Regions from separate parts of the Streptomyces sp. NPDC012827 genome, predicted to be linked through region 2. Evidence: riboswitches for the same ligand, from Rfam matches in the RefSeq annotation. Region 2 holds a riboswitch; the other holds the start of a gene.
What was found. Region 2 has a riboswitch for S-adenosylmethionine ahead of ACFY60_RS12950 (aminotransferase class V-fold PLP-dependent enzyme). Riboswitches for the same ligand answer to the same signal wherever they lie in the genome.
Positions count from the first base shown of each region.

Region 1 (14,995 bases), on a different contig from region 2:
CGACGACGGCCTCGGGGCCGCGCTCGCGTCCGGTGGCGCGGCGGGCCTCGTGGAGCAGGGTGCCGTCCGCCCCGACCAGGGCGGCCTTCATGCCGGTGCCGCCCACATCGAGGGCGATGACGTGATTCACGGGGGACAGTGTGGCGCGCGACCACCCAAAAGGTCTAGTCCACTTCCGTGGATTGTTGCGTGCGGATACAAATGCGGGCTCCGTCATGGAGCCATGCTTCCCACCCGGTTGCGGAAGTGATACCCGCGTGGTGTAGACCTCTTATCCGGGCCGGGGGGAGACTGACGGCCTCAAGCGGTACGAACGTGCAGCTCAACGACGAGCAAAAGGTGGATGAAGCCGTGGAGCGGCGACGATTTCTTGGACTGACCGCGGCCGCCGCCGCCCTCGCGACGACGGGTACGGCCGCCGGCTGCGGCGTCCTCGGCGGCGACGACGGGAACGTGACGCTCACCGTGGTCGCGGCCGACTACGACCTGACCGGCGGCGACACCACGAAGAGGTACTGGGACGGCCTGGTCGCCGCCTACCGGGCCAAGCACCCCGAGGTGACGGTCCAGGTGCGGATCGAGTCCTGGAACGACGTGGACCGCACGGTCGCGGAGCTGGTGAAGGCCGGCAAGGCCCCCGACATCGCCCAGATCGGCGCCTACGCCGACCACGCCGCCGCGGACCGGCTCTACTCGGCCGACGAACTCCTGTCCATACCCGTTCAGGCGAACTTCCTCGGCCCGCTGCTCGCCGCCGGGGAGAGCCGGCGCACCCAGTACGGCCTCCCCTTCGTCGCCTCCACCCGCCCCCTCTTCTACAACCGCGACCTCTTCGAGGCGGCCGGCGCCCAGCCGCCCACCACCTGGGCCGAGCTCGCCGCCGCCGCCCAGAAGCTCAAGGCGCACGGCGTCCCCACCCCCTTCGCGCTGCCGCTCGGCCCCGAGGAGGCCCAGGCCGAGGCCATGATGTGGCTGCTCAGCGGGGGCGGCGGCTGGACCGACGCCGGCGAGCACTACGCCATCGACTCCGAGGCGAACATCCGCACCTTCGAGTGGCTGCGGAAGAACCTCGTCGGCAAGGGCCTCACCGGCCCCGTCGCCCCGGCCGAACTCAACCGCAAGGCCGCCTTCGCCGCCTTCACCGAGGGCCGGGTCGGCATGCTCAACGGCCACCCCTCCCTCGTGAAGGAGGCCGCGGCGAAGGGCATCCGGGTCGGCCAGGTTCCGCTGCCCGGCGTCGACGGCAAGCCCAAGACCTCGATGGGCGTCGCCGACTGGATCATGGGCTTCAGGCAGAACGGTCATCGCAAGGAGATCGGCGACTTCCTCGACTTCCTGTACAGCGACGAGAACGTCCTCAAGTTCGCCGGCGACAACGACCTCCTGCCGGTGACGCGCACCGCCTCCGCCCGGATGGAGACCGACCCCCAGCACGCCAACCTGCGCGAATTCCTCAAGGCGCTCCCCGACACCCAGCTCCCGCCGGTCGGCAAGACCTCGTGGGCCGCGGTCAGCGAGAACATCAAGCAGAACATCGGCCGCGCCGTCGCCCCCGGCGGCCGCCCCGCCGAGGTCCTCGGCGCGATCGGCCGCGCCGCGACGGCGGCGGAGGCCGCCGAGTAGGCGGTACGGCTCCGGCGGCGGCCGGGCGCGAGGGCGCACGGCACCGCAAGCGGCGGGCCCGGACGCGTACGGCTCCGGGGCGGTGGAGCCGGGGCCCGTACGGCTCCCGGGGCTCCACGGGCGCGCCCGTACGGCTCCGGGGGCGACCGTCGGTGCCGGGTAATAGGTTGGTCGTATGACCACCGGGGAGCGGGACGCGGCACAGGACGACGGGAGCGGGCTCGGCGCGCTCGCCCGCGCCCTGCTCGCCGTCGAGCGCCGCTCCTGGCCCGGCCCCGGCGCCAAGGAACGGGCCGTCCGGGAACAGCTCGGCCTCTCCCCGACCCGCTACTACCAGCTGCTCAACGCGCTCCTGGACGATCCGCGGGCCCTCGCCCACGACCCGGTGACCGTCAACCGGCTGCGCCGGGTCCGCGCCGAGCGGGAGCGCCGCCGCCGCTGAACCGCCCGGACGGCCGCCTGCCGGCCGGCGTGAGCCGGGCCACGCTGATGAGTCGCCCGTCCCTGGGTAGGGTCATGACATGGTCAGCAGCCTTCCGCACCCGACCACACCCGCCGGCCGCGACGGCCTGGCCGCGCTGCTCGCGCGGCCCGAGCAGGCCGTCGTCGCCCTGGACTTCGACGGGACACTCGCCGAGATCGTCCCCGACCCCGAGCAGGCCCGCGCCCATCCGGGTGCGGTGGCCGCGCTCGCCGCCCTCGCGCCCCGGATCGCCTCCGTGGTCGTCGTGACCGGCCGCCCCGCGGGGGTCGCCGTCCGGTACGGCGGTTTCGCCGGTGTCGCCGGGCTCGACCGCCTGGTCGTCCTCGGCCACTACGGGGCCGAACGCTGGGACGCGGCCACCGGCACCGTCACCGCCGCCGCCCCGCACCCCGGAGTGGCCGCCGTCCGAGCCGAGCTCCCCGGCTTCCTCGACCGGCACGGCGCCTGGCCGGGCGTCTGGATCGAGGAGAAGGGCCGCGCGGTCGCCGTCCACACCCGCAGAGCGGTCGACCCCGAAGGCGCCTTCGAGGCCCTCAAGGGCCCGCTCGGAGACCTGGCGGCCCGCCACGGCCTGGTCCTGGAACCGGGCCGGATGGTCCTGGAACTGCGGCCCCCCGGCATGGACAAGGGCGTGGCGCTCGCCTCGTACCTGCGCGAGACGGACGCCGGGTCCGTCCTGTACGCGGGTGACGACCTGGGCGACCTGCCCGCCTTCGCCGCCGTCGAGAAGCTCCGCGCCGACGGCGTCCCGGGCGTCCTCGTGTGCAGCGGCTCCTCCGAGGTCCCCGCGCTCGCCGACCGCGCCGACCTCGCCGTCCCGGGCCCGTCCGGTGTCGTGGAGTTCCTGACGGACCTGGCGGAGGCGGTGGGCGAGGCGCCCCGCTCCTGACCTGACCTGACCTGACCTGACCTGACCTGACCGGAACGGACCGACGCGGCGGGGGCGGTACGGAAGGCCGAGGCCTCCGTACCGCCCCCGGGGAAGCGGGTCCGCCGGCGTGCGGCCGGGCCGCTCACGCCGATCCCGGTGCCGTCGCCGGCGTCCGGCTCAGCCGCGCGGCAGCTCCCGCAGGGCCTCCAGCTGGGTCAGGAACCAGCGCTGGGGCGGGAGGGCCGTGGCGGCCGCCGCGAGGCGTTCGGTGCGGCGGGCGCGTTCGTCGTCGGGCATGGAGAGGGCCGTGTGGAGGGCCTCGGCGGTCCGGGAGACGTCGAACGGGTTCACCGTCAGCGCGTGCTCGCCCAGCTCGCCGTGGGCGCCCGCGCCCGTCGAGAGGACCAGGGCGCAGCCGGACTCGGAGACCACCGGTATCTCCTTCGCGACCAGGTTCATGCCGTCGCGGACCGGGTTCACCAGGGCCACGTCCGCGAGCCGGTAGGCGGCGAGGGAGCGGGTGAAGTCGTCCTCCACCGAGACGAGGACGGGCTGCCAGTCGTCCGCGCCGAACTCGGCGTTGATCTCGCCGGCGAGCCGCGCCACCGACTCGGTGTAGGCGCGGTACGACTCCAGATCCTGCCGGGAGGGGTACGCGGAGGCCAGGTGGACCACCCGGCCCCGCCACTCGGGGCGGGTGGTCAGCAGCTCGCGGTAGGCGAGCAGGCCGCGCAGGATGTTCTTCGACAGCTCCGTGCGGTCCACCCGGACGATCGTCTTCCGGCCCTCTCCGACCTCCTCGCGGAGCCGGGCCAGCCGCTCGTCCACCTCGGGGCGGTACGCGAGGGCCCGCAGCTCGCCGGCGTCCACGCCCAGCGGGTAGGCCCGGACCCGGGTGCGGCCCTTTCCGATGTCGTACCGCACGTGCTCGACGCCGTGCCAGGGGTCGCCGCTCGGCCAGACGCCCTCCGCCGTCCCCGTCGCGTCGTCCCGCCGCGCGCCGCTGATGAACGCGGACGCCCATTCCCAGGTGTGGAAGCCCAGCTCGTCCGCGCCGAGCATGCCCCACACCAGCTCGCCCGCGATGTCGTCCGGCAGCATCGCCAGGTACGCGGGGGAGGCCCACGGGGTGTGCGTGAAGTGTCCGATCCGCAGTTCGGGCCGCAGCTCCCGCAGCATGCCCGGGACCAGGGCCAGGTGGTAGTCCTGCACCAGGACGGCCGCGTCCTCGTCCGCCTCGGCGGCCAGCACCTCGGCGAAGGCCCGGTTGTAGGCGCGGTACGCCTCCCAGAGGCGGCGGAACTCCGCGTCGAAGACGGGCTCGCGCGGGATGTCGTACAGGTGGTGGTGGAGGAACCACAGCACCGAGTTGGCGATGCCGTTGTACGCGTCGGCGTACACCTCCGGGTCGATGTCCAGCATCCGGACGCCGGGCTCGGCGACGCCGCGCCGCACCGCCTCGCGGTCGCCCTCGCCGAGCGCCGCGCACACCCACAGGCTGTCCTGCGAGGAGACGGCGCTCAGGCCCGAGACCAGGCCGCCGCCGCCCCTGCGGGCGTCGAGCGACCCGTCCTCGCCGAGTGTGTACGAGACCGGTCCCCGGTTGGATGCCACGAGCACAGAAGCCATGTGCCGAACCTAGCCCGTCCCGTAAACGCTCAAACGTGCGTATACGAGACGGGCCGGTCCGGCCACGGCCGGGCCCCGGGAGCCGGGGGCGCCGTTCAGAGGTCGCGGCGCCCGCGCAGGGCCGCCTTCGCCACCAGACCGGTGCCGGCCAGGGCGAGGGCCAGGCCGCCCAGCAGCCACAGCCGTTCACCGTCGCCGCCGGTCGAGGCCATCGTCCCGCCGGCGGACGGCGGGACGTCCCGGGCCCCGGGCCCCGGAGCCCCGGGGAGGGCCGGGGCGATCCCGGACCCGGCCGGGTACGCCGTCCGGGTCGGCCCCGGGGGCGCGCTCGGGGCCGGCGTCGGGGACGCGGCCGGGGTCCCGCTCCGGGCCGGCGTCGTGGACGCGGCCGGGGTCGCGGGGGCCGGAGCCGTCTCCGTCGCGGGGCCGGGCCGCGCCGCCGGCGCGCCCGCCGCCCCCGTCGCCGCCGTGTCCGGCGCGGGTACGGACAGGGCCAGGGCGGCGGGCACGTACGTGTCGCCGTCCGGGGCGAAGGACAGCTCCACCGAGGTCGCGTCCCGGGCAACCGTGCCCTCGGGCAGTTCGAAGGTGCCGACGTCGAGCCCCGGCAGGACGGCCGGGAGGCCCGTACGGGACGCGGCCGCGCTCCGGCCGTCCACCAGGAACCGGTCCCCCGGTGCGACGCCGCCGAACGCCGTCACGGCCGCCCGGACCGTACCGCCGCGCCCGGTGAGCCCGGCGAGCCCGTCGACGGTGAGCGTGGTGACCCGCGAGGCCGGACGCTGCAGGACGTGCCCGCCGTACACGCGGACGTCCCGCCGCTCGCGGCCCGCCTTCGCGTCGGGCCCGGGGAAGGCGTACACCACGGTCAGGGACCAGCCGGCCGCGCAGCCCGCGCCGTTCGCCGCCCAGACGTTGCCCACGGCCACCGGTGTCGTGCCCGGCCCCGAGACGCCCGCGAAGGCGGCCGTGACGTCGGACTCGCCGGTGTAGAAGCGCGGCCCCTGGGTCTTCGCGGGGTCCGTGACCATGCTGTCGACCGGGACCGGAGCCGCGCGGCCCGTCCCGACCCGGAGCAGCGGGGCGGTCGTCGCCGGCTCGCCCGGGGACGGCACGGCGTCCGCGCCCGAGGCGGCACAGCGCCGCAGCCCCCGCCCGTCCGCCGTCTCGTACGTGCCGTCGTGACCGCCCCAGAAGAGGCGGGCGTACGCCACCTTGGCGCCGGCCGGCACCCGGATCCCGGCGGTGCCGGAGCCGTACGCGGGGGCTTTCCCGCCGGACGAGAGGCCCGCCGGGTCGACCCGCTCGCGTACGGGCGGCTTCGCGCCGGGCGGGACCCGGCCGTCCGCCGCGCACGGGGCGGGGGCGCCGGCGCACCGCATGACCGAGGCCCCGGCGGTCGTGAAGTCCCCGTACAGGGTGGCCCCGTACCGCCGGCCGAACGGTTCGATCACGTCCGCCGACGAGGGGGTGACCGCCGGAGCGGGGGCCGGTGGGGAGCTGTCCGCCGTGGCCGGGCCGGTCGCCGCGAGCGGGAGCGCGCTCGCGGCCAGGACGACGGCCGCGAGCACCCTTCCGGGGCGCGGCCGTCCGCAAGGGGCTTGTCTGAAGCGCATACAACAGAAATGTAGGTAAAACCCACCATTTCCGGGTGTTACGCCACGCGGCGCCGCGCATACTCCGTGATCCCGGCGATCGGCGGACGCTCCTCCGTGTCCACCGCGTACGTCCGGGGCTCGAAGCCCGACTCCCCCCGCTCGAACTGGGTCAGCCAGGGCCGCGTCAGGGGCCCCCGCGACAGCCGCAGCTGAGCCGTCCGGTAGATCGCCGCCGCCATCCGGCCGAGCGCCTGACCGTCCTGGTGCCGGTGCTTGCGGACGCCCACGTCCACCTGGGCGAGGGCGTCCAGGCCCACCAGGTGCAGCGCGTCCACCAGGAGCGCCAGCTCCACTCCGTAACCGACGGGGAACGGCAGCCGCTCCAGCAGGGAGCGCCGCGCCGCGTACTCACCGCCCAGCGGCTGGACGAAGCCGGCCAGCTGCGGCCAGTGCAGGTTCAGCAGCGGGCGCGCCACCAGTTCCGTCACGCGACCGCCCTGACCAGGGGCGTCGCCGAGGGGCCGGTCGTACATCGCCTTCACGAGGTCCACGTCCGGGTCCGTGAGCAGCGGACCCACGATGCCCGTGACGAAGTCCGCCGAGAAGTCCCGCAGATCGGCGTCCACGAAGCACACCACATCCCCGCCCGTCACCATCAGTGACCGCCACAGGACCTCGCCCTTGCCCGGCACGGCGGGTATCCGGGGGAGTATCGCGTCCCGCGCGACCACCCGGGCCCCGGCCGCCGCCGCCACCCCCGCCGTACGGTCCGTGGAACCGGAGTCGATCACCACCAGCTCGTCCACGAGCGGCACCGACGCGGTCATCAGCTCGCGCCGGATCACGGAGACGATGTCCCCGACCGTCGCCTCCTCGTTGAGCGCGGGCAGCACCACGCTGACGGTCGTCGAGCGCTTGGCGGCGAGAATCCGCTCCAGCGGTCGGTCGGCCACGGACCAGGACCGCCGGCCCAGCCAGCGCTCCACCTCTTCCAGCACGTGATCTCCATCTCGCGGTTCGGACGACCATCTCAACCGTCCATGCCTTCGGTTACAGTCTTGAACAACGCGAAGGCCCGTCGCATGTCGGGGTGCCGCCCGCGTTCCACAACCGAATACCGCTCATCCAGAGGGGCAGAGGGATACGGCCCGTTGAAGCCCCGGCAACCCTCCAGTCGGTTCTCGTCCGCGCCACGGCGCGCCAGCGGGGTCCCCGGCTAGGGAAGGTGCCAAATCCGTCTCATGGCGAAACGCGTCATGAGGAAGATGAGGAGAAAGGGCCTCGCCTCCATGGCTGTACAGACCGTCGCACCCGCCACCGGCTCCGCCGGCACCACCGTCGACCTCGGACCCGCCTCCGGACTTTCCTGCCGCGAATGCGGCGAGGTCTTCGCCCTCGGCCCGATCTTCGCCTGCGAACTCTGTTTCGGCCCCCTCGAAGTGGCCTACGAGCTCCCCGCCGGCGACCCCGAGGAGCTGCGCAGGCGGATCGAGTCCGGCCCCGCCAACATCTGGCGCTACGCCCCGCTCCTGCCCGTCCCGGCCGACGTCGCCGAGAAGCCGAACCTGAATCCCGGCTGGACCCCGCTGGTCAAGGCCGACAACCTGGCCCGCGAGATCGGCGTCGAGCCCGGCAAGCTGTTCGTGAAGGACGACTCCGGCAACCCGACGCACTCCTTCAAGGACCGGGTCGTCGCCCAGGCCCTGGAGGCCGCCCGCGCCTTCGGCTTCACCACCCTCTCCTGCTCCTCCACCGGCAACCTGGCCGGCGCCGTCGGCGCCGCCGCCGCCCGCGCCGGCTTCCGCTCCTGCGTGTTCATCCCGCACGACCTGGAGCAGGGCAAGGTCGTCATGGCCGGGGTGTACGGCGGTGACCTCGTCGCCATCGAGGGCAACTACGACGACGTGAACCGCTTCTGCTCGGAGCTCATCGGCGACCCGCTCGGCGAGGGCTGGGGCTTCGTGAACGTCAACCTCCGCCCCTACTACGGCGAGGGCTCCAAGACGCTGGCGTACGAGATCTGCGAGCAGCTCGGCTGGGTCGTCCCGGACCAGCTGGTCGTCCCGATCGCCTCCGGCTCGCAGCTGACGAAGATCGACAAGGGCCTCCAGGAGCTCATCAAGCTCGGCCTGGTCGAGGACAAGCCCTACAAGATCTTCGGTGCCCAGGCCGAGGGCTGCTCCCCGGTCTCCGCCGCCTTCAAGGCCGGCCACGACGTGGTCCGCCCGCAGAAGCCGAACACCATCGCCAAGTCCCTCGCGATCGGCAATCCCGCCGACGGCCCGTACGTCCTCGACATCGCGCGCCGCACCGGCGGTGCCGTGGAGGACGTGAACGACGAGCAGGTCGTGGACGCGATCAAGGTCCTCGCGCGGACCGAGGGCATCTTCGCCGAGACGGCGGGCGGTGTGACGGTCGGTGTGACGAGGAAGCTCGTCGAGGCCGGTCTCCTCGACCCCTCGCTCACCACCGTGGTCCTCAACACCGGTGACGGGCTCAAGACCCTGGACGCCGTGGCCGACAGCTCGCAGGCGACCGCCACCATCCGCCCCAGCCTGGACGCGTTCCGCGACGCCGGCCTGGCCCACTGAAAGGTTCGTGAACACATGGCCGTGAACGTCCGCATCCCCACCATCCTCCGCACCTACACCGGCGGGCAGGCCGAGGTGCCCGCCGAGGGCGCGACCCTCGCCGAGGTCATCGCCGACCTGGAGAAGAACCACACGGGCATCGCCGCCCGCGTCCTGGACGACCAGGGCAAGCTGCGCCGCTTCGTCAACGTGTACGTGAACGACGACGACGTGCGCTTCGAGCAGGGCCTGGAGACGGCGACGCCCGACGGCGCCGGCGTCTCGATCATCCCCGCCGTGGCCGGCGGCTGCTGAACCTCTCCCTCCCCTGCTTCCTCTTCTCCCCCTTCTCTCTCGAATTGCCCCTTCCGCTCCATAAAGCGGAGGGGGCAATTCTGCATGGTTGAGCGCGGTAGAGTTGGGGAAGCCCCCTCCGCTGCTCATGCCGGACGCATATGAGAATGCGTCCCCGCGCGACAAGAAGCAGCCAAAGTGCACGCACGTTCTGTACCTTCTGCGTGCTTTGCCGGGCCCGACTTGCCCCGGAATTCACAAGATTCGGACGAATTCACCTTTCCGTCGCGCCCAGAATTCTCGCTCGAATGGCCTGTTGCAGAGGGCAGTTGGGCAGATACATTCAGCCGCGGTCGACGCGTTCCGGCGCAGGGTCTGACCCGGGTCCGCGAAGTGCGGTCCCGCGCAAGGGCCAGTAATAGGGGAGTTAGGCATGGCTCAGGGCACCGTCAAGTGGTTCAACGCGGAGAAGGGCTACGGCTTCATCGCGGTCGACGGTGGTGCGGATGTTTTCGTCCACTACAGCGCGATCCAGATGGATGGCTACCGCACCCTCGAAGAGGGCCAGCGGGTCGAGTTCGAGATCTCGCAGGGCCAGAAGGGCCCGCAGGCGGACATGGTCAAGCTCGCCGTCTGAGCGCGGCGCGATCGGCCACCGACGCAACGCCGTCGAGGGGCCCGCATCCCGAGGGATGCGGGCCCCTCGCGCGTGCGCGGGGAGGTTCCGTACGGCGCGGGACGGGCCGGTTCCGTGCGCCGGGAGGTGGCGCGAACCCTTCCACGGGGCGCCGGGCGCGCCTCGCGCGGACGGCCCGAAAACCGAGAGGCGCTTGCACTCTCCTAGGGCGAGTGCTAATCATTGGCGTTAGCACTCGGAAGGTGAGAGTGCTACGAGGATCGAGCATGGCGAGGTCGCCGGCCGGGTGGGGCAAGGAACCACACGGAGCGCGGAGGCCGTCCGTCGCGGGCGTCGGCGCGGTCCTGGAGCGTTATCCACCCCATGTCCGGGAGGACCACTTCACATGGCCAAGATCATCGCGTTCGACGAGGAGGCCCGGCGCGGTCTCGAGCGCGGCATGAACCAGCTCGCTGACGCCGTCAAGGTCACCCTTGGGCCGAAGGGCCGCAACGTCGTCCTCGAGAAGAAGTGGGGCGCCCCCACGATCACCAACGATGGTGTCTCCATCGCCAAGGAGATCGAGCTCGAGGACCCGTACGAGAAGATCGGCGCCGAGCTGGTCAAGGAAGTCGCCAAGAAGACGGACGACGTCGCCGGCGACGGTACGACCACCGCCACCGTCCTCGCCCAGGCGCTCGTGCGTGAGGGCCTCCGCAACGTCGCCGCCGGCGCCAACCCGATGGCGCTCAAGCGCGGCATCGAGAAGGCCGTCGAGGCCGTCTCCGGCGCCCTGCTCGACCAGGCGAAGGAGGTCGAGACGAAGGAGCAGATCGCCTCCACCGCCTCCATCTCCGCCGCCGACACCCAGATCGGCGAGCTCATCGCCGAGGCCATGGACAAGGTCGGCAAGGAAGGCGTCATCACCGTCGAGGAGTCCCAGACCTTCGGTCTGGAGCTGGAGCTCACCGAGGGTATGCGCTTCGACAAGGGCTACATCTCGGCGTACTTCGCCACGGACATGGAGCGCATGGAGGCCTCGCTCGAGGACCCGTACCTCCTGATCGTCAACTCCAAGATCTCCTCCGTGAAGGACCTGCTCCCGCTCCTGGAGAAGGTCATGCAGTCGGGCAAGCCGCTGCTGATCATCGCCGAGGACGTCGAGGGCGAGGCCCTGTCGACCCTGGTCGTCAACAAGATCCGCGGCACCTTCAAGTCCGTCGCCGTCAAGGCTCCGGGCTTCGGTGACCGCCGCAAGGCGATGCTGAACGACATCGCCATCCTCACCGGCGGCACGGTCATCTCCGAGGAGGTCGGCCTCAAGCTGGAGAACGCGGGCCTCGACCTGCTGGGCCGCGCCCGCAAGGTCGTCATCACCAAGGACGAGACCACCATCGTCGACGGTGCCGGTGACAGCGAGCAGGTCGCCGGTCGCGTGAACCAGATCCGCGCCGAGATCGAGAACAGCGACTCGGACTACGACCGCGAGAAGCTCCAGGAGCGCCTCGCGAAGCTGGCCGGCGGCGTGGCCGTCATCAAGGCCGGTGCCGCGACCGAGGTCGAGCTCAAGGAGCGCAAGCACCGCATCGAGGACGCCGTTCGCAACGCGAAGGCGGCCGTCGAGGAGGGCATCGTCGCCGGTGGTGGCGTGGCCCTGCTGCAGGCGTCGAGCGTCTTCGAGAAGCTGGAGCTGGAGGGCGACGAGGCCACCGGTGCCAACATCGTCAAGCTGGCCCTGGAGGCCCCGCTGAAGCAGATCGCCGTCAACGGTGGTCTCGAGGGCGGCGTCATCGTCGAGAAGGTGCGCAACCTGCCCGTCGGCCACGGCCTGAACGCCGCGACCGGTGAGTACGTCGACATGATCGCCGAGGGCATCATCGACCCCGCGAAGGTCACGCGCTCCGCTCTGCAGAACGCGTCCTCCATCGCGGCGCTGTTCCTCACCACCGAGGCCGTCATCGCCGACAAGCCGGAGAAGGCCGCCGCGCCGGCCGGCGGCGGCATGCCGGGCGGTGACATGGACTTCTGAGCCACGGCTCAGCGGTTCTTCACGCACGACGCCGAGGGCGGCACCCCCACCGGGGGTGCCGCCCTCGGGCGTTCCCGCCGTTCTCAGGGGCGGTGGAAGAGGGCCGTCCACAGGAACGGTTCGCCGAAGTGGGGGGAGGCCGGGGGCTGGTGGCGCATGCGGCGGAGTTCCGTCGCCGTCATCGGGGAGAAGATCGCGCGGAGGGACGTGTCGGTGTAGGCCAGGCCGCCCTCCAGGGTGCCCGTGCGGTAGAACGCGGCGTCCGGCAGTTCCGAGCCCATGCCGCCCTCGCCGGCCGCGAAGGCGGTCAGGGCGAAGTGGCCGCCCGGGGCGAGGACGCGGTCGAGGAGCGCCAGGTGCGTGACGCGGCGGTGCGGCGGCAGGTGGTGGAAACAGCCGGAGTCGTACACGAGGTCGTACGGGCCGTCGGCGCCCAGCTCCGGGGCGGTGAAGGCGTCCCCGCACACGAACCGGATCCGGTCGGCGAGGCCCGCCTCCCTGGCCCGGTCCCGCGCCCAGTCGATCGCCGTGGGGGACAGGTCCACCGCGTCCACCGCGTAGCCGAGCGAGGCCAGGTACAGGGCGTTCCGGCCCGGCCCGCAGCCGAGGTCGAGCGCCCGCCGGACACCCGCGCCGCCTTCCGGGAGCAGCCCCCGTTCCACGTACGACACCAGGTTCTCGTCCGGCTTCGCGACGAAGAACGGCACCGGCCTTTCGCGGTCGGCGTAGAACCCGTCCCACCATCCGGCACCGCCCCGCGACCACCGGTCGGCGCCGGGCGCGAACAGCCCGTCGAGCAGGGCCATGACGTCCTCGACCGTACGGATACCGCGGTCCGTCTCCACCATCTGGATCTCCCCTCCGTGTCCCGCCAGCCTAGGGCGTGAAGGGGAGAAAGCCCAGGTCACAGCGGGTGCGGCGACGTGGCGTGGAGCTGCTTTACGGCCTCTGGGCGGGGCGCGGAGCCGGCCGCCGACGGGGCAGGCCACCGGCCCGGGCGAAAGGCTTCCGGAGCCCCTTCCCGACCCGGGAAACGGCCTTCCCGGGCGCCGCCGGGGACGGTTTCCCGCCGTCCGCGCGGGCTCCGCCGACGGCGAACGCCGTGCGGAAAAGGGGAGTTGGGGTGGTCCACTGACCGCATGGACATTCTGGTTCTGGGCGGTACGGCATGGGTGGGCCGCGAGTTGTCGCGGCAGGCGCTGGAGCGGGGTCACGAGGTGACCTGCCTGGCGCGCGGGGAGAGCGGAGAGGCGGCGGAGGGGGCCGCCCTGGTGGCGGCGGACCGGCGGGGCCCAGGGGCGTACGACGCGCTCCGGGAGCGGGACTGGGACGCGGTCGTGGAGGTGTCCTGGCAGCCCGCCTTCGTGCGTGGCGCGCTCGACGCGCTCGGCGGCCGGGCCCGCCACTGGACGTACGTGTCCTCGTGCAGCGCCTACGCCGCGCACGACGACCCGGGCGCGGACGAGTCCGCGCCGCTGCTGGAGCCGACGGAGCTGGGCGAGGTCGGCCGCGAGCTGTACGGCGAGGCCAAGGTCGCCTGCGAGCAGGCCGCCGCGGCGGTGGTCGGCGACCGGCTCCTCGTCGCCCGCGCCGGGCTCATCGGAGGCCCCGGCGACCACACCGGCCGCACCGGTTACTGGGCCGCCCGCGCGGCCCGCGCCCCGGAGGCGCCGCTGCTCGTGCCGGACGAGCCGGAGCTGCCGACCCAGGCGATCGACGTGCGCGACCTCGCGGCCTGGCTGCTGGACTCGGCGGAGACGGGCCGCACGGGAACGTACAACGCGGTCGGGCCGGCCATCCCCTTCCGCGAGTGGGTCGCGCTCTCCCGGGCCGCCGGCGGTCACACCGGCCCCGTGGTCCCCGCCCCCTCGAAGTGGCTCCTGGAGCAGGGCGTCGCGCAGTACATGGGTCCCGAGTCCCTGCCGCTGTGGCTGGCCGACGACGACTGGCGCGGTTTCCAGGCCCGCGCGGGCGAGGCGGCGGCCGCCGCGGGCCTGCGGCAGCGCTCCCGGGAGGAGCTGATCGCCGACACCCTCGCCTGGGAACGCGAGCAGGGCCTGGACCGCGACCGGCGGGCCGGTCTCAGCCCCGCCCGCGAACGCGAACTCCTCGCGCTCCTCGACGCCTGACCGGTGTCCGGCGCCCCGGGCAACCTTCACGGGCCACGCCGGGTCCTCCTTCGGAGAGGACCGCGAAGGGAGAGGGACACGATGGAGGAACTGGGGAGCGCCGTGGTGAAGGCACTGCGCTGGGCCGCGGTCGGCCTGGAGGCCCTCACCGCCTGGTACGACCTGCGCACCACGGGCGGGGCGCCCAAAGTCACCGGGAAGAAGGGACGTTGGGGCGCGGTGGGTTCTCCTTCCGGGCGCCGGGGCGCCGCGTAGGGTCGTCGGATGACCAACAGCGAGGTACGTGGTGATGTGCGGCCGCCCGATGTCGAGGGCGACGAGAGGACGACCCTGCTGGCCTTCCTGCGGTACCTGCGGGAGGCCGTCGTCGCGAAGACGTACGGCGCTCCCGAGGAGGCGCTGCGGACGCCCGGGGTGCCGTCGGGGACGAGCGTTCTCGGGTTGCTGAAGCACCTGACGGAGGTGGAACGCGGCTGGTTCGCCTGGGCCTACGCGGGGGAGGACATCGTTCTCGCCGAGGACGACGCCCTCACCCCGCAAGACACGGTGGACAGCCTCGTGGCCGCCTACCGGGCGGCCGCCGCGCACTCCGACGCGATCGTCGTCACGTGCGACGACCTGGACCGCCCGGGGGCCCGGTCCCTCCGGGAGACGGCCGCACCGTCGATGCGGTGGATCCTCGTCCACATGATCGAGGAGACGGCCCGGCACGCCGGCCACGCCGACATCCTGCGGGAGCGGATCGACGGCGCGGTGGGGCGCTGAGGCGTCACGGCCGGGGGCGGTGGAGGCCGTCCAGGGTCGCGAGGTCCTCGGGGGTGAGGCGGAGGGAGCCGGCGGCGACGTTGGCGGTGAGGTGGGCGGGGTCGCCGGTGCCGGGGATGGCGAGCAGGTGGGGTCCCTGGTGGAGGGTCCAGGCGATGCGGATCTGGGCGGGGCTCACGCCGTGGGCCTCGGCGACGGCGAGGAGTTCGGGGCTCTCGGGGGCCGTGGCGCCGCCCTGGCCGCCCGCGGCGGCGATGGCGTAGAACGGCACGAAGGCGATGCCCTGCTCGCCGCAGTGGCGGACGAACTCCGCGTACTCGGGGCGGACGCCGATCCCGTACATGTTCTGGACGCAGACCACGGGCGCGATGGCCCGGGCCTCGGCGA
Region 1 covers NZ_JBIBBY010000004.1:446,035-461,029, reverse strand. Annotated here, with positions in the region: gene ACFY60_RS11575 (ROK family protein) at 1-130, opposite strand, end outside; gene ACFY60_RS11570 (extracellular solute-binding protein) at 340-1,623, shown strand; gene ACFY60_RS11565 (DUF3263 domain-containing protein) at 1,799-2,065, shown strand; gene otsB (trehalose-phosphatase) at 2,145-2,996, shown strand; gene ACFY60_RS11555 (trehalose-6-phosphate synthase) at 3,156-4,607, opposite strand; gene ACFY60_RS11550 (hypothetical protein) at 4,703-6,178, opposite strand; gene ACFY60_RS11545 (glucosyl-3-phosphoglycerate synthase) at 6,262-7,203, opposite strand; SAM riboswitch class I at 7,324-7,477, shown strand; gene thrC (threonine synthase) at 7,471-8,796, shown strand; gene ACFY60_RS11535 (MoaD/ThiS family protein) at 8,812-9,090, shown strand; gene ACFY60_RS11530 (cold-shock protein) at 9,503-9,706, shown strand; gene groL (chaperonin GroEL) at 10,092-11,714, shown strand; gene ACFY60_RS11520 (class I SAM-dependent methyltransferase) at 11,798-12,562, opposite strand; gene ACFY60_RS11515 (NAD-dependent epimerase/dehydratase family protein) at 12,854-13,843, shown strand; gene ACFY60_RS11510 (hypothetical protein) at 13,925-14,098, shown strand; gene ACFY60_RS11505 (DinB family protein) at 14,108-14,608, shown strand; gene ACFY60_RS11500 (aldo/keto reductase) at 14,613-14,995, opposite strand, start outside.
Region 1: linked by a shared signal. The riboswitch ahead of thrC (threonine synthase) and the one ahead of ACFY60_RS12950 (aminotransferase class V-fold PLP-dependent enzyme) in region 2 are both predicted to bind S-adenosylmethionine.

Region 2 (14,995 bases):
CACGCTCCACGCGTGCCGGATCCTGTGGCGCCACACGGTGACCGAGGCGGGCACCGTGCGCATCCCGGTCCCGGCGGCACCGGCGGAGCGGGACAAGGTGCTCACCGGCTCGTCCTGAGGCCCCCGGCCGCGATCCGCACGGCCCCGGGCGCCCTGGGGCGGCGCTGCTACCCTGAGGGGCCTCCTCCCTCCTGATTAGGTTCTCCTGCTGACATGACTGACCTGAAGCTTCCGGCCGATCCCCGTCAGCGGCGCACCGGAGCGGAGGGCGACGGCGCGGGAGACGGGGCACGGACCCCGAAAGGGGCCTCCTGGCGGACGCCGCTGCTGGTGGCCGGAGTCTTCTTCCTGGTCTATCTGACACTGTCGGCACGGCGTCACGCGGTCAACCTCTCGACCGGCTACGACCTCGGCATCTTCACGCAGATCGTGCAGTCGTACGCGCGGTTCTCGCTGCCGTACTCCCCCCTCAAGGGGCCCGACTACAACGCGCTCGGGGACCACTTCCACCCGATCCTCGTGCTGCTCGCGCCCGCGTACAAGGTCTTCCCTTCGAGCTACACCCTGCTGGTCTGCCAGGCGGCGCTCACCGCCTTCTCCGCCGTGCCGCTGATGCGCTGGGCCGAGGAGGTCAGGGGCCGCCGGTTCGCCCTCTGGGCGGGCCTGTCGTACGGGGCGTCCTGGGGCCTGGCGGAGCTCATCTCCTTCGACTTCCACGAAGTGGCGTTCGCCGTCCCGCTCCTCGCGCTGTCGCTCTGCGCGGCGGGGCGCGGCCGGTGGGGAGCGGCCGTCGCGTGGGCGGTCCCGCTGGTCCTGGTCAAGGAGGATCTCGGGCTCACGGTGGCGGCGATCGGTCTGTACGTGGCCTGGAAGGGGCCGCGCGTGACGGGACTCCTCCTCGCGGTTCTGGGGGCCGGGGCCACGGCCCTGGAGATGCTGGTGATCCTGCCGGAGCTCAACCCGATCGGGCAGTTCGCCTACTGGCCGCCGGAGACCGCCGCGGAGCCGAGCCTGGCGGCCCAGGCGGTCGGCGCCTTCTGGCCGCCGGTCAAGTGGCTCACGGTCTTCATGATCGCCGCACCGACCGGCTTCCTCGCACTGCGTTCGCCGCTCGTGCTCATCGCGCTGCCGACGCTCGCCTGGCGCTTCACCTCCCCCAACCCCTTCCACTGGGGGACCGACTTCCACTACAGCGCCGTGATCATGCCCATCGCCTTCGCCGCCGCGGTGCACGCCGTCGCCAAGGGCGGCATCGAGGCGCGCAGGCTCCTTCCGGCCTGCGTGGTGGGGGCGGTGACCACCTGCGTCACCCTCTTCACCCACCCGCTGCACGAGGTGGTCACCCCCCAGCTCTGGCGCGAGACCAGCCAGGTCAGGGCGGCGGACGACCTCCTGAAGAGGATCCCGGACGGCGCGACCGTGGCCGCCTCGAACCAGCTGGCCGCCCAGCTCGCCGACCGCGCCACGGTCAGCGAGGTGTGCCTCTTCCCCCGGTCCTTCCCGCCGAGGGAACCCGCCGAGTGGCTGATCTACGACAACGCCGACCGGTCCGACCCGGACTGCCCCACCGGTACGGCCCTGGAGAGGACGGGCGGGGTCACGGGCTACCGGCTCGTCGAGCACCGGGAGGGCGTCTTGCTCCTCCGCAGGGCGGACCTCCCGTAGGCCGGGGACCCCGTCACGGAACCGGGCGCCCCCGCGCCCCGCTCAGCCGAGCCGCTCCGCGACGAACGCCCGCCAGCGCCGTGTGAACTCCGCCTCCGTGACGCCCAGCACCTCGCCGAGCGCCTTCTCGACCGCGCCCTCGCGCCGCCGCTGGGCACCCACCGCGCGGTAGAAGGCGGTCAGTTCCTCCGCACCCCACCGCTCGGCGATCAGCTCGCAGGCCAGCCACCCGCTCCCGTACGCCCGCGCCAGCGCCTCCGGGTCGCCGTCGAAGGCGAAGTCCCCGTCCTCGGGCAGGCGGGCGGGGAGCCGGCCCGCCCGGACCGCGCGGTGCAGTTCGGGGGCGGCCTCGGCGGCGGTGCGACCGGTGCCCCGGTCGGCCACCCAGTCGGCGAAGCCCTCGGAGAGCCAGACCGGGGTGGCCGGCGAGGTCCGGGTCCGGGTGGCGACGTGGACCGTCTCGTGGGTGAGGACGAACTGCCGGCCGAAGGCTCCCAGGGCGCCGTACGCCTCCGGATTGACGATCACCCGGTCCGCCGGCGCCGTGGGCCCGCCCCCGATCCGGCCGGTGGTGACCGCCGCGATGCCCCGGTAGGTGTCGGCCGGCGCACCGAGCAGCCCGCCCATGGCGCCGACCGTCGCCGGCACCAGGACCACGATCCGGCCGGCCCAGTCACGGCCCCAGGCGGCCGAGACGGCGGGCACCGCCCGGTCGGCCTCCGCCGCGATCCGCCGCAGCCGCTCCGGGTCCTGGCCCACCCCGAGGACCAGGCTGTGCCGCCCGGTCGCCGCCCGGACCTCGCCCTGCTGCCAGAGCTGCTGGGGGGCGCCGGCGGCGGGCCGGTCGCCGCTCACGTACCAGCGGCCGTCCCGTTCGGTGAGGTCGACGACCCGGTCGCCGGTCGCGGCCCCGGAGTCGTACCCCTCGATCCGGTGGGCGAGTTCGGCCCGGACGGTGGCGCGGCCGGTGCCCGCCGGGTCCACGCCGGTGACCCGGTAGCGCAGGGTGCCGAGCGGGACCTCGGCGAGGCGGTGGAAGGCGGCGCGGGTGTCCGGGGAGCCGGCCGGGTCGAGCGTGCGCCGGTAGGCGGCCTCGTCGCGGTCGAGCAGGGCCCGCGCGTACCGGTCGAGCAGGGCCTGCGCCTCCGCCCGCGCCGGGGCGCCGGGGCCGGGCTCCGCGCAGCCCGTGAGGACGAGCAGCAGGGCGGCCAGGCAGGCCGCGGCCGTCCGCCGCACCGCACCACCGTCCTGGCCCGCCACGGCCCGATCGTACGGGTGGGACGGCGGGCCTCCGGGGCGGAGGCCGGTCAGACGCGGGTCACGGTGACGTGCGACATCATGTTCACCGGGTCGTAGCGGACCGTGGCCCCGGGGTAGGGGGCGTGGATGACCTGGCCGTTGCCGGCGTAGATGCCGACGTGGCTGGCGTCGCCCCGGTAGGTCACGAGGTCCCCTGGCCGCGCCTGCGAGAGCGGCACCTGACGGCCCGCGTACCGCTGCGCGGCCGAGGTACGGGGCAGGCTGATGCCCGCCTGGCGGTACGACCAGACCATCAGGCCCGAGCAGTCGAAGGCGGAGGGGCCGGTGGCGCCCCACACGTACGGCTTGCCGACGGCGCTGCGGGCGGCGAGGACGGCGGCGGCGGCCCGCGAGGAGCCGGCGGCGGCGCCCGTGAAGGGCGGTGGCTCGGAGGCGGTCGCCGCGGCCGGTCCGTCCGCGCGGCCGCCGGTGCGGGAGGCCCGCTCGAAGTCGGCGCGCTCCTCGGCGGTCAGGGCGGCCAGCACCCGGCGGGCCCGGGCCAGCTTGCCCTCCACGGTCCGCTTGTGGCGGGCGACCTCGGCCCGGCTGCGTTCCAGTTCCGCGAGGACCTTCCCGGCCTCGGCGCGCACCTGGTGGAGCCGGCGCTGCTCGCGCCGCAGCTCCCCGAGGGCGACGCCCTGCCGGGCGGTGACCCGGTCGAGGGCGGAGGCCCGGTCGAGGTAGCTGTCCGGGTCGGCGGAGAGCAGCAGGGCGAGGGCGGGGTCGATGCCGCCGGAGCGGTACTGGGCGCCGGCGACCGAACCGAGCACGCCCCGCATGCGGTTGATCCGCTCCTGGCCGCGGGCGAGGCCGTCCTGCGCGCGGGTGACCGCGGTCCGCAGCGCGTCCGCCTTCTCGTCGGCCCGGTGGTACGCCTCCGTGGCCCGCTCGGCCTCCTCGAAGAGGCGGTCGACGGTGGCGCGGGTCGCCTCCGGGGTGGCCCCCGGGTCGGCGCTCGCGGGGACGGCCCCGAAGGACGCCGCCGCGGTGGCCGCGGCGGCGGTCAGCACGGTGACCCTCGTGGGTCGGCGGTGGGACGCCACGTAACACGCTCCGTTGGATCGACGCGGACAGCGCGGCAGACAGTAGCCGCAAGTGACGCCGTGTCCAACGAACCCGGAGGGCACGCACAGTGACGCCCCGCCGGAGAACACAGGTCACCGGCGGGGCGTCAGGTCAGCGTGGTGCGGGGCGAACCACCCGATTGGGCGGCAGTCCGAAGCGGTCGGGCGGGTTTCAGCCGCCGATACGGACGCCGAACTGGAAGGTGCCCATGTAGTCCATCGACTCGTAGCGGACGTTGGCGCCCGGCTTGGGAGCGTGCAGGATCGTGTTGTTGCCCGCGTACAGGCCCACGTGCGACAGGCCGTTGAAGAAGACGAGGTCGCCCGGCTTGAGCTGGCTGCGGCCGATCTTCACGCCGTCGTTCTGCTGGGTGTAGGTGGTGCGGGTGAGCCGGGCGCCGGCCTGGCGGTAGGCCCACTGGGTCAGACCGGAGCAGTCGTACGAGTTGGGGCCCTCGGCCCCGGAGACGTACGGCTTGCCGATCTGGGTGGCGGCGGCGGCCAGGGCGGCGCCGCCGAGGCCGGAGGCGGGCACCTCGTTGCCGAGGTCCATGCGCTCGCCGGCGGCGCGGCTGGCGCGCTGCTCCTTGGCGCGCTCCGCCTGCTCCAGGCGCTCGCGCTCCTCCTGGGTGAGGGTGTTGAGCAGCTGGCGCGCCTCGGCGAGCTTGCCGAGGTACTTCTTCTTCTTGGCGCCGAGGGTCTTGCGCACGTCCTCGAGGTCGGCGAGCTTCGCGGTGGCCTCGGCCCGCTGCTGGGCGAGGGAGCGCTGCTTGCCCTGGATGGTGGTGAGGACGTCGGCCTGCTGGGCGCTCAGCTGGTCGATCGCGGACGCCTTGTCGAGGTAGGTGTCCGGGTCGGCGGAGAGGAAGAGCTGGAGGGCCGGGTCGATGCCGCCGGAGCGGTACTGGGCGCTGGCGACCGAACCGATCTGGTCCCGCAGGGTGTTGAGCTCCTGCTGGCCGCGCGCGACCTTGTCCTGGAGGTCCCCGATCTCCTGCTGGAGCTTTCCGCGGCGTTCCTCGGCGAGGTTGTACTGCTCCGTGGCCTCCTCGGCCTCGTGGTGCAGCGCGTCGACCTTGGACTTGACCTCGTCGATCTTGGGCTTGGGAGCCGCCTGGGCGCCGGACTGTGCGGAGAGCGCGACGGCTGCGGCCGCGGTCGCGGTGAGCACGGTCACGCGGGTACGGCTCGGCTGCTTGGGTCGACGGTGGGACGCCACGAAGGCGGCTCCTTCTTCCTCGAGCGCCGCCCGACCGGGGAGGGGCGGGCGGTTCCTTCGCTGTCACCCCGGATGGGTGATCAACCGCGCGAAGGTTCGAGGCCTGACCCTAGTGACCATCTTGTGATCAGTTCAAATCCCACTGGCAAAAATCTCGCCCACGCACCACTTTATTTACACACAGTCCACGGGCGGTGATGGCCACTTGACGATAAGCCACCCATAATTCGGGCATAGCGCCCGTGAGTTGACAGGTGTCACGAGAGCCGCGAAAGGCGCTTCAGCAACAAGGCGGACGCCACGGGCCGGGCACCCGCCTTCGCCACCCCGTCGGCCACCTCGCGGTCGGTGGAGACCACCACGACCGGCCGCCCCGGCGGCTCCGCCCGCACCAGCTGGCGGATCAGCTCGTCCGCCGTCACGCCCGGCTTGGAGAACAGCACCCGCACCCCGCGCGGCGGCGCGAGGAGCACCGGGGCCGCCAGTTCCGCCCCGTCGAAGACACAGGTGACCTCGGCCCCGGAGCGGGCCGCGAGGGCCGAGAGCCCGCCGAGCAGCCGCAACCGCTGCTTCTCCAGCGGCATCGTCGGATAGCCGGTCTTGGTGACGTTGTAGCCGTCGACGACCAGATGCGTCTGCGGCAGGGCGAGCAGCTGGTCGAGCAGGGCCGGGTCGGTCTCGGACAGCGCCCGGGCGGCGATGTCCTTGGCGGACATCCGGCCGGGCGCGACCGCGTCCACGGTGTCGGCGGGGTGCACGGAAACCGGGGGCAGGGCGAGTTCGCGCCGCAGGCCCTGCGCCGCGTCGAGGACCGTGTCGAGCAGCAGCCGCAGCCGCATGTCCTCCACCGAGCGCCCTTCCCTGGCGGCCCGCCGGCTCGCCTCCAGGGCGGCCTCGACCTCGCCGAGCCGCGCCTTGAGCCGCCGGCTCTCGCTCTCCGCGGCCGAGACCTGCGCGGCCGCCTCCGCCCGTACGGCGTCCGTCTCGGCCTGGGCGCGGCGCAGGGCCGCCTCGCCGCGCTTGACGTCGCTCTGGGCACTGCGCAGCTTGCGGTGGACCGATTCCGCTTCCTTGCGGGCCGCCTCCAGGTCGTGGCGCAGCTGCTCGGTCTCGGCCCTGGCCCGGTCCCGGGCGGCCGCCAGCTCCCCGCGCAGCCGCTCCAGCTCGCGCCGGCCGGCCTCGTCGGCGCGCTCCGCGTCCGCGCGCACGGCCTCCTCGCCCGCCGCGGCGACGAGCTTGACCCAGCCGGGCGGGCGCAGCACGTACGCTGCGGCGGCCACCTCGACCGGGTCGACGGCGGCGGGCGGGGCGCCCGACTCGACGGCGGCGGCGAGGTCCGGCTGGGCCGTGCGGAACCGTTCGCCGATCCGCTGCCGGAAGAGAGGGTCGGTCTCCAGGGCCGTCGCCATCGCGTTGCCGGCGAACCTGGCCCGGCGGCTCGCGGTGAACCGGGCGTACTGGCGGAGGGGTGCGGGCAGCTCCGCGACGGTCAGCCCGCCGAAGGCGTCCGCGACCAGCGCGACGACCCGCCGCCGTACACCTTCCGGCAGTGGGTGGTCGAGCGTCTCGGCAGCGTCACCTGCCGCGCCGGCCGGCTCACCACCGTGCGCGGGCTGCTCCACGATCCGTCACCCCTATGTCGTCCGCGCCGTCCCTCAGGAGGCGGCGCCCGGCCTGTCCACCAGCTCGATCTGGTCCACCGCGTTGCACCAGCGGCAGCGGACCGACTCGATGGTCTCACTGACCACCTGACGCTCCTCGACCGTCGGCTCCCCGGCCAGGTCCAGATGGACGTACTCCACGACCTTGGACGAGCGGGTCACGTCGAAGCGGGTCAGATTGCCGCAGAGCGTGCAGCGCCAGCGGGTCTCGGCGGTCGGCAGGGGAACCGTCGTCATCGTGCCGTCCTTCTTCCTGTTGCGGTGGTACCAGGTGCGGGAGCCGCGGTGCGCCGTCGAACTGCGGTTGTACTGCCCGTAACCCTACGGCCTCCCCGGTACGCCGCGGCACGGCGAGGCACTCTGTCCACTTCGCCCGTCTTGCGTCATCATCTCCGCATGATCGACTGGCGACGAGCGGCCCGGGGAGCGTGGCACGGCGCCCGGCACGGGCCCGCGGTGACCTACACGCTGATCGCCGCGTGCTGTCTCCTCTTCGCGATCGGCCCGGTGTCCGGGCTCCATCCGGGGTACGGCACCGGGGACGCGCTGCTCGCCGCGCAGAGCGCCTACTTCCGCGAGTGGGGGGTCGTCCCGGCCGAGCTGATCAGCGGTGAGCCGCGGGCCCTGCTCACCCCGCTGACGGCCCTCTTCGTCCACGGCAGCTGGCTGCACCTGCTGGGGAACATGCTGTTCCTGTACGTCTTCGGGGCGATGACCGAGGAGCGGATGGGCCGGTTCGGCTACGCCCTCTTCTACCTCGTCACCGGCTACCTGGCGCTGCTCGGGTACGCGGTGGCGCACGCGGACAGCGAGCAGACCCTGGTCGGGGCCTCTGGGGCGATCTCCGCGGTGCTCGGGGCCTTCCTCTTCCTCTTCCCCCGCGCCCGGGTGACCAGCCTCTTCCCCTTCCTCTTCTTCCTGCCGCTGCGCTTCCCCGCCTGGATCGTGCTGATCTTCTGGTTCGTGATCCAGTGGCTGGCCGCGCGGTCGGCCGGAGCCGGTCCGGGCGTCGCCTATCTGGCCCATGTGGTGGGCTTCTCCGTCGGCTTCCTGTACGCCTGGGGGCGCTACCGCGGTGGGGATAGAGTGAAAGCCCCAGCCGCGGCGACCGAGGGAGAAAGCCAGCCGTGATCACCGCGATCGTGCTCATCAAGACCAGCGTGGACCGCATCCCCGAGATCGCCGAGTCGATCGCCGCCCTGGAGAACGTCAGCGAGGTCTTCTCGGTGACGGGCACCTACGACCTGATCGCCATGGTGCGGGTACCGCGCCACGACGACCTGGCGGACGTCATCCCCGGCCGGATCAGCAGGATCCCGGGCGTGGAGGCCACCGACACGCACGTCGCGTTCCGGACGTACTCCCAGCACGACCTGGAGGCGGCCTTCGCCATCGGCCTGGAGTCCTGAGCGCCCTCGGACCGCACGGTGAAGGGGGCCTCCCGGGACGGGAGGCCCCCTTCACCCGTACGAGTGAGTGACCAGCGGGGTACGGGTCAGCCGCGGTCGGGGACGCAGCGGCCGTCCTCGGTGCGGTACGACCAGCGGGCGCCGTCCCGCACGAGCTCCTTCACCGCGCCGACGAACCGGTCCACGTGCTCGTCGGGGGTGCCGGCGCCGAAGCTGACCCGGATCGCGTTGAGGGAGCGCTCGCCCGGCCGCGCCTCGGGGGCGCCGCAGGCGCCGACGTCCTGCGGGTCGCTGCCGAGCAGGGTGCGGACCAGCGGGTGGGCGCAGAAGAGGCCGTCGCGGACGCCGATGCCGTACTCGGCGGAGAGCGCGGCGGCGAAGTGGGAGCTGTTCCAGCCCTCCACGACGAAGGAGAGGACGCCGACGCGGGGCGCGTCGTCGCCGAAGAGGGAGAGCACCTTCACCTGCGGGACGCCGGCGAGGCCGGTGCGCACCTTCTCGATGAGGTGCCGCTCGCGGGCGACCAGGTTCTCGAAGCCGGCGTCGGTGAGCGCCTTGCAGGCGGAGGCGACGGCGTAGACCCCGATGACGTTCGGGGAGCCGGCCTCGTGCCGGGCCGCGGTGGTGTGCCACTCCACCTCCACACCGCCGTCGGCCCGGCGGGCCACCGTGCGGGAGGCGCCGCCGCCCGCGAGGTACGGGTCGGCGTCCTGGAGCCAGTCGGCGCGACCGGCGAGGACGCCGGAGCCGAACGGCGCGTACAGCTTGTGCCCGGAGAAGGCGACCCAGTCGACGTCGAGTCCGGTGACGGAGACCGGGTGGTGGGGGGCGAGCTGAGCGGCGTCGAGCACGATCCGGGCGCCGTGCGCGTGCGCGGCGGCGGCGAGTTCACGGACCGGCCACAGTTCGCCGGTGACGTTGGAGGCGCCGGTGACGCAGACCAGGGCGGGGCCGTACGGGTCGCGGTCGGCGAGCGCCCGCTCCAGGGTCTCGACGGCCTGGGCCGGGGTGCGGGGCGCGTCGAGGTAGGTCACGCGGGCGTCCTGCCAGGGCAGCAGCGAGGCGTGGTGCTCGGTCTCGAAGACGAAGACCTGGCAGCCGGCGGGGAGCGCCCGGGCGAGGAGGTTGAGCGAGTCGGTGGTGGAGCGGGTGAAGACGACCTGGTCGCCGGGGCGGCAGTCGAGGAACTCGGCGACGGTGGTCCGGCTGTTCTCGAAGAGGTCGGTGGAGAGCTGCGAGAGGTACCCGGCCCCGCGGTGGACACTGCCGTAGTACGGGGCGTAGGCGGCGACGTCGTCCCACACGCGCTGGAGGGCGGGGGCGCTGGCGGCGTAGTCGAGCGCCGCGTAGGTCACCTCGCCGCCGGTGACGAGGGGGACGGTGACGTCGCGGCCGAGGACCGGGAGCGGGGCCTCGCAGCAGGGGTCGGCGGACTCGGCGGTGGCGGCGGGGACGGAAGCGGAAACAGCGGCGGTGGCGGCGGCGTTCGGGCGTGCGGACATGGCGGTATCTCCCGGCGGGGCAGTGCGGAATGGCTTCGGTGGTTCCCGTACGCGGCCGGGCACGGCGGGGTACGGGTGCTGCCTCGGAGGCTCAGGGGGACGCGGACGCGCGCGGACCTGCGTGCGGGTACGCGGAAGTGACCCTGTGTCCGAGGGTGAAGAAGGGGCGGATTCGCCCTATCGCATTCGCTTGCTCACGGAAAAACGCTCCTCGAGAGACCAGGACCCCTGGTGTCGAGGGGCCCGCGCTTGCCGTAGACCTCGCTGCCTACGGCCTGGTCTTCACCCGGGGCACCCCGCCACGGACGGAGGGTTGCCGGACAGCAAGCCGGGGCTTCACAGCTGTCACTCATGACCTGCCACGCATCCTGCCACATGATCGCCGAAACGCAAGACCCCGGTCCGCATGCTGGGACCGGGGCCGTCGCCGCTGAGGCGGCGCGGGGCTCAGGCGTGGCTGGCGGCGATCCAGCGTTCCAGGACGCGCCGGGCGGCGCCGGAGTCGATGGACTCGGCGGCCTGTTCGATGCCCGCGCGGATCTGCTCGGCGAGGGTGCCGTCGCCCGGTCGGAGGGCGGTGAGCGCCGCCGCCGAGTTGAGCAGCACCGCGTCCCGCACCGGACCGGTCTCCCCGGCGAGCAGCCGGCGGGCCACGTCGGCGTTGTACGAGGCGTCGGCGCCGCGCAGGGCGTCCACGGGCACCAGGCCGATACCCACGTCCCTCGGGTCGAAGGCCTCCTCCCGTACGGCGCCGTCGCGGACCAACCAGACCCGCGACGTGGCCGTGGTGGTCAGCTCGTCGAGTCCGTCGTCGCCGCGGAAAACCAGGGCGGAGGAGCCGCGTTCGGCCAGGACGCCGGCGACGATCGGGGCCATCCGGGCGTCGGCGACACCGGTGGCCTGGGCGCGGACGCGGGCCGGGTTGGTGAGCGGGCCCAGGAAGTTGAAGACGGTGCGGATGCCCAGTTCCTTGCGGGCCATGGCCACGTGACGCAGCGCCGGGTGGAACTTCACGGCGAAGCAGAAGGTGATCCCGGCCTCCTCGGCGACCTCGGCCACCCGGCGCGGGGTCAGCTCCAGGTTGACGCCGAGCTTCTCCAGGACGTCGGAGGCGCCGGACGCGGAGGACGCGGCGCGGTTGCCGTGCTTGACGACCTTGGCGCCGGTGCCGGCGACGACGATCGCCGACATGGTGGAGATGTTGACCGTCTTGGCGCCGTCGCCGCCGGTGCCGACGATGTCGACGGTCTCGCCGGGCACGTCGATGGTGTTGGCGTGCGCGTACATGGTGCGGACGAGGCCGGTGATCTCCTCGACCGTCTCCCCCTTGGCACGCAGGGCGACGACGAAGCCGGCGATCTGGGCGTCGGTGGCCTCGCCGCGGAGGATCCGGTCCATCGCCCAGGCGGTGTCGTCGGCGCTCTGGTCGCGTCCGGTGAGGAGGCCGTCCAGGACGACGGGCCAGGAGCGGCCCGCCGTGGTCGGTCCTCCAGCGGGGGTCGCAGCGCTCATGGCAGCTCCTGGTGGTCGTCACGTGACGGATACAGGGTCACCCTATCGACCGGTGGGAACGGCAAAGAGCCCCGTCCATCGAATGGACGGGGCTCTCGCCGTGGCGACCTTCTGGGGTCCCCCGGGGCGAGGCCTCAGGGGGAGGAGGTCAGGTGATCAGTGGTGGCCGTGGCCGCTCTGGATCTCCTTGTACTCCTCGACGGTGGGCTTGGCGATCTGGCTGTCCTCGCCGTAGTAGCCCTTGTTGAGCTTGACCCGCAGCTTCTCCATGCGCCCGACCTTGCGCTCGACACCGTTCTCGTCGACGGCCGGCGGCAGCTCGGCGGGCTCGTACTGCTCGTGCGCGGTGAGCTTGTACAGCTCGCCCTGGCTGAGCGGCTCGTGGACCTCGACGAACTCACCGTGCGGGAGGCGCTTGATGATGCCCGACTCGCGGCCGTGCAGCACCTTGTCCCTGTCGCGGCGCTGGAGGCCGAGGCAGATCCGCTTGGTGATGATGAACGCGATGACCGGTCCGGCGAAGAAGAAGATCCGGACGAACCAGGTGATCGAGTTGATCGACAGGTGGAAGTGGGTCGCCCAGAGGTCGTTTCCACCACCCACGAGCATGATCATGTACGCGGTGATCCAGGCGACACCGAAGGCGGTGCGCGTCGGAGCGTTGCGCGGGCGCTGCGCGATGTGGTGCTCGCGCTTGTCGCCGGTGATCCAGGACTCGATGAACGGGTAGACCGCGATCGCGCCGAGCACCAGCGGGAAGATCACCAGCGGGATGAAGACGCCCAGGACCAGGGTGTGGCCCCAGAGGTTGATCTCCCAGCCCGGCATGACACGGATCAGACCCTCGGCGAAGCCCATGTACCAGTCGGGCTGGGCGCCGGTGGACACCTGGTCCGGGCGGTACGGGCCGAGCGCCCAGATCGGGTTGATCGAGGCGATGGCCGCGATGATCGCGATGACACCGAAGACCAGGAAGAAGAAGCCTCCGGCCTTGGCCATGTACACCGGCAGCAGCGGCATGCCGACGACGTTCTTGTTGGTGCGGCCGGGGCCCTCGAAGTGCGTGTGCTTGTGGACGAACACCAGGATGAGGTGCGCGACCATCAGGCCCAGCATGATGCCGGGCAGCAGCAGCACGTGCGCCGAGTAGAACCTGGCCACGAAGTCGCCGCCGGGGAACTCCCCGCCGAACAGGAACATCGACAGGTACGTGCCGATGACCGGCACGGACAGGATCGCGCCCTGCATGAAGCGGACACCGGTGCCGGAGAGCAGGTCGTCCGGGAGCGAGTAACCGGTGAAGCCGGTGAACATGCCCAGGAAGAACAACAGGAAGCCGAACAGCCAGTTGATCTCACGCGGCTTGCGGAACGCGCCGGTGAAGAAGACGCGCATCATGTGCACGAACATGCCGGCGAGGAAGATCAGCGCCGCCCAGTGGTGGATCTGCCGGATGAGCAGACCACCGCGCACCTCGAACGAGATGTGCATGGTCGAGTTGAACGCCTCGGACATCAGCTGTCCCTGGAGCGGGACGTACGGTCCCGCGTACTCCACCTCGTTCATCGACGGGTGGAAGAACATCGTCAGGTAGACGCCCGTCAGGATGATGATGATGAAGCTGTAGAGGCAGATCTCGCCCAGCATGAAGGACCAGTGGTCCGGGAAGATCTTCCGCATGTTGGCCTTGGCCAGCGTGTAGATCCCCAGGCGACCGTCGGCCCAGTCGGCGACCCGCTCACCGGCGGGTGCCTTCTTCGTATCCGTCACAGTGCTCATCCGCGCTCCCAGAAGGCAGGACCGACGGGCTCGTCGAAGTCGCCGAGCGCCTCGAGGAAGCCCTTGTCGTTCACGCCGATCCGCAGCTGCGGGAGGGCGTGACCGGCCGGGCCGAAGATGACGCGGGCGCCGTCGGAGAGGTCGAAGGTGGACTGGTGGCACGGGCAGAGCACGTGGTGCGTCTGCTGCTCGTACAGCGAGATCGGGCAACCCACGTGGGTGCAGATCTTCGAGAAGGCGACGATGCCCTCGTGCGACCACTCGAGCTCGCGCTTGTCCTTGATGTCCTCCGGCTGGATCCGGACGATCATCAGGGCGGCCTTGGCGATCTCGGTCTGGAAGTGGTGGTCGTGCTCCGAGAGGCCCTCGGGCATCGCGAAGGTCAGCGAACCGACCGCGACGTCCTCGGGACGCAGCGGCTCGTGCGTGTTCATGTTGATGAGCTGCTTGCCCTTGGCCCACATGGTGGTCCGGAGCTTCTTCTCGGGCAGCGGGCCCATGTCACGCATCAGCACGAGGCCGGAGAGCGGGACGAGCGACAGCGCGCCGAACATCGTGTTGCGGATCAGCTTGCGGCGGCCGAAGCCGGACTCGGCGGCACCCGCCGCGAAGTCCGCCATGACCTGCGCCTTGACCTCGGGCGACGCGGCGATCGGGTGACGCTCGTCGGCGACCTCGACGTCGGACATCAGGGTGCGGGCCCAGTGGACCGCGCCCGCGCCGATGAAGAAGAGGGCCGCGCCGAGGGTCAGGCCCAGGGCGAAGTTGAGCGCCGACACCCGGCCGAACGGCCAGATGTAGACGATCTGGTCGACCGGGAAGATCACGTACGAGGCGATGAAGGCGATGGTGGCCAGCATCGACAGCGTGAACATGAGGGCGACCGCGCGCTCGGACCGCCGGGCGGCCCGCTCGTCGATGTCCTGGATACGCGGCTTGTGGGGCGGGAGGCCCGGGTCGGCGAACGGGTCGTCGGCGACCTTCACCGCGCCGTGCGCGGCGTCCTGCCCAGCCGGCAGGTTCTCTTCTGGAATCTCTTGGGTACTCATGACTTCTTGGCCTTAGCGGTGTGGGCCGCGACCCAGATGGCAACTGCGATCAGCGCACCCAGACCGAAGATCCAGGCGAACAGGCCCTCGCTGACGGGGCCGAGGCCACCGAGCTTGAGACCGCCCGGATTGTCGGCCTTCTCGCTGTTGACGGCCTGGACGTACGCGATGATGTCCTTCTTCTCCTTCTCCGGCATGGTCGTGTCCGGGAAGGAGGGCATGTTCTGCGGGCCGGTCTGCATGGCCTCGTAGAGGTGCTTCGGGCTCACGCCTTCGAGGCTGGGGGCGTACTTGCCGTGGGTCAGCGCGCCGCCTTCACCGGTGAAGTTGTGGCACTGGGCACAGTTGGTGCGGAACAGCTCGCCACCCTTGGCGACGTCGGCACCGTCAGGGCTGTACTGGCCCTCCGTCGGCGTGATCGGGCCGGCGCCGAGGGAGGCGACGTACGCCGCGAGCTGATCGATCTCAGCCTGCGTGTAGATGACCTTCTTCCTCGGAACCTGGGCGCCCGGCTGCTGGGCCGGCATGCGGCCCGTGCCGACCTGGAAGTCGACGGCGGCCGAACCGACGCCGACCAGGGACGGGCCGTCAGTGGTGCCCTGACCGCCGGTTCCGTGGCAGCTGGCGCAGCCGACGGAGTAGAGCTTCTTGCCCTCCTCGATGGCGAGGGACTGGGCGGTTTCATCGGCCTTCGCCGTGCCCGCGGGCGCGAACGCGGCGTACAGCCCCCCAGTGGCCGCCAGCGCGAGAAGTAGGACGACGACCGCCGCCAGCGGATGGCGTCGTCGTGCGGAGAGCTTTTTCACGGATTACCCCGGTGTCAGGATCTTCTGCGT
Region 2 covers NZ_JBIBBY010000005.1:132,840-147,834, reverse strand. Annotated here, with positions in the region: gene ACFY60_RS12995 (glycosyltransferase 87 family protein) at 1-118, shown strand, start outside; gene ACFY60_RS12990 (DUF2079 domain-containing protein) at 214-1,665, shown strand; gene ACFY60_RS12985 (hypothetical protein) at 1,708-2,925, opposite strand; gene ACFY60_RS12980 (NlpC/P60 family protein) at 2,973-4,007, opposite strand; gene ACFY60_RS12975 (NlpC/P60 family protein) at 4,201-5,247, opposite strand; gene ACFY60_RS12970 (NYN domain-containing protein) at 5,505-6,869, opposite strand; gene ACFY60_RS12965 (hypothetical protein) at 6,903-7,145, opposite strand; gene ACFY60_RS12960 (rhomboid family intramembrane serine protease) at 7,305-8,039, shown strand; gene ACFY60_RS12955 (Lrp/AsnC ligand binding domain-containing protein) at 8,036-8,317, shown strand; gene ACFY60_RS12950 (aminotransferase class V-fold PLP-dependent enzyme) at 8,404-9,819, opposite strand; SAM riboswitch class IV at 10,060-10,176, opposite strand; gene trpD (anthranilate phosphoribosyltransferase) at 10,267-11,331, opposite strand; gene ACFY60_RS12940 (cytochrome bc complex cytochrome b subunit) at 11,488-13,110, opposite strand; gene ACFY60_RS12935 (Rieske 2Fe-2S domain-containing protein) at 13,107-14,159, opposite strand; gene ACFY60_RS12930 (c-type cytochrome) at 14,156-14,965, opposite strand.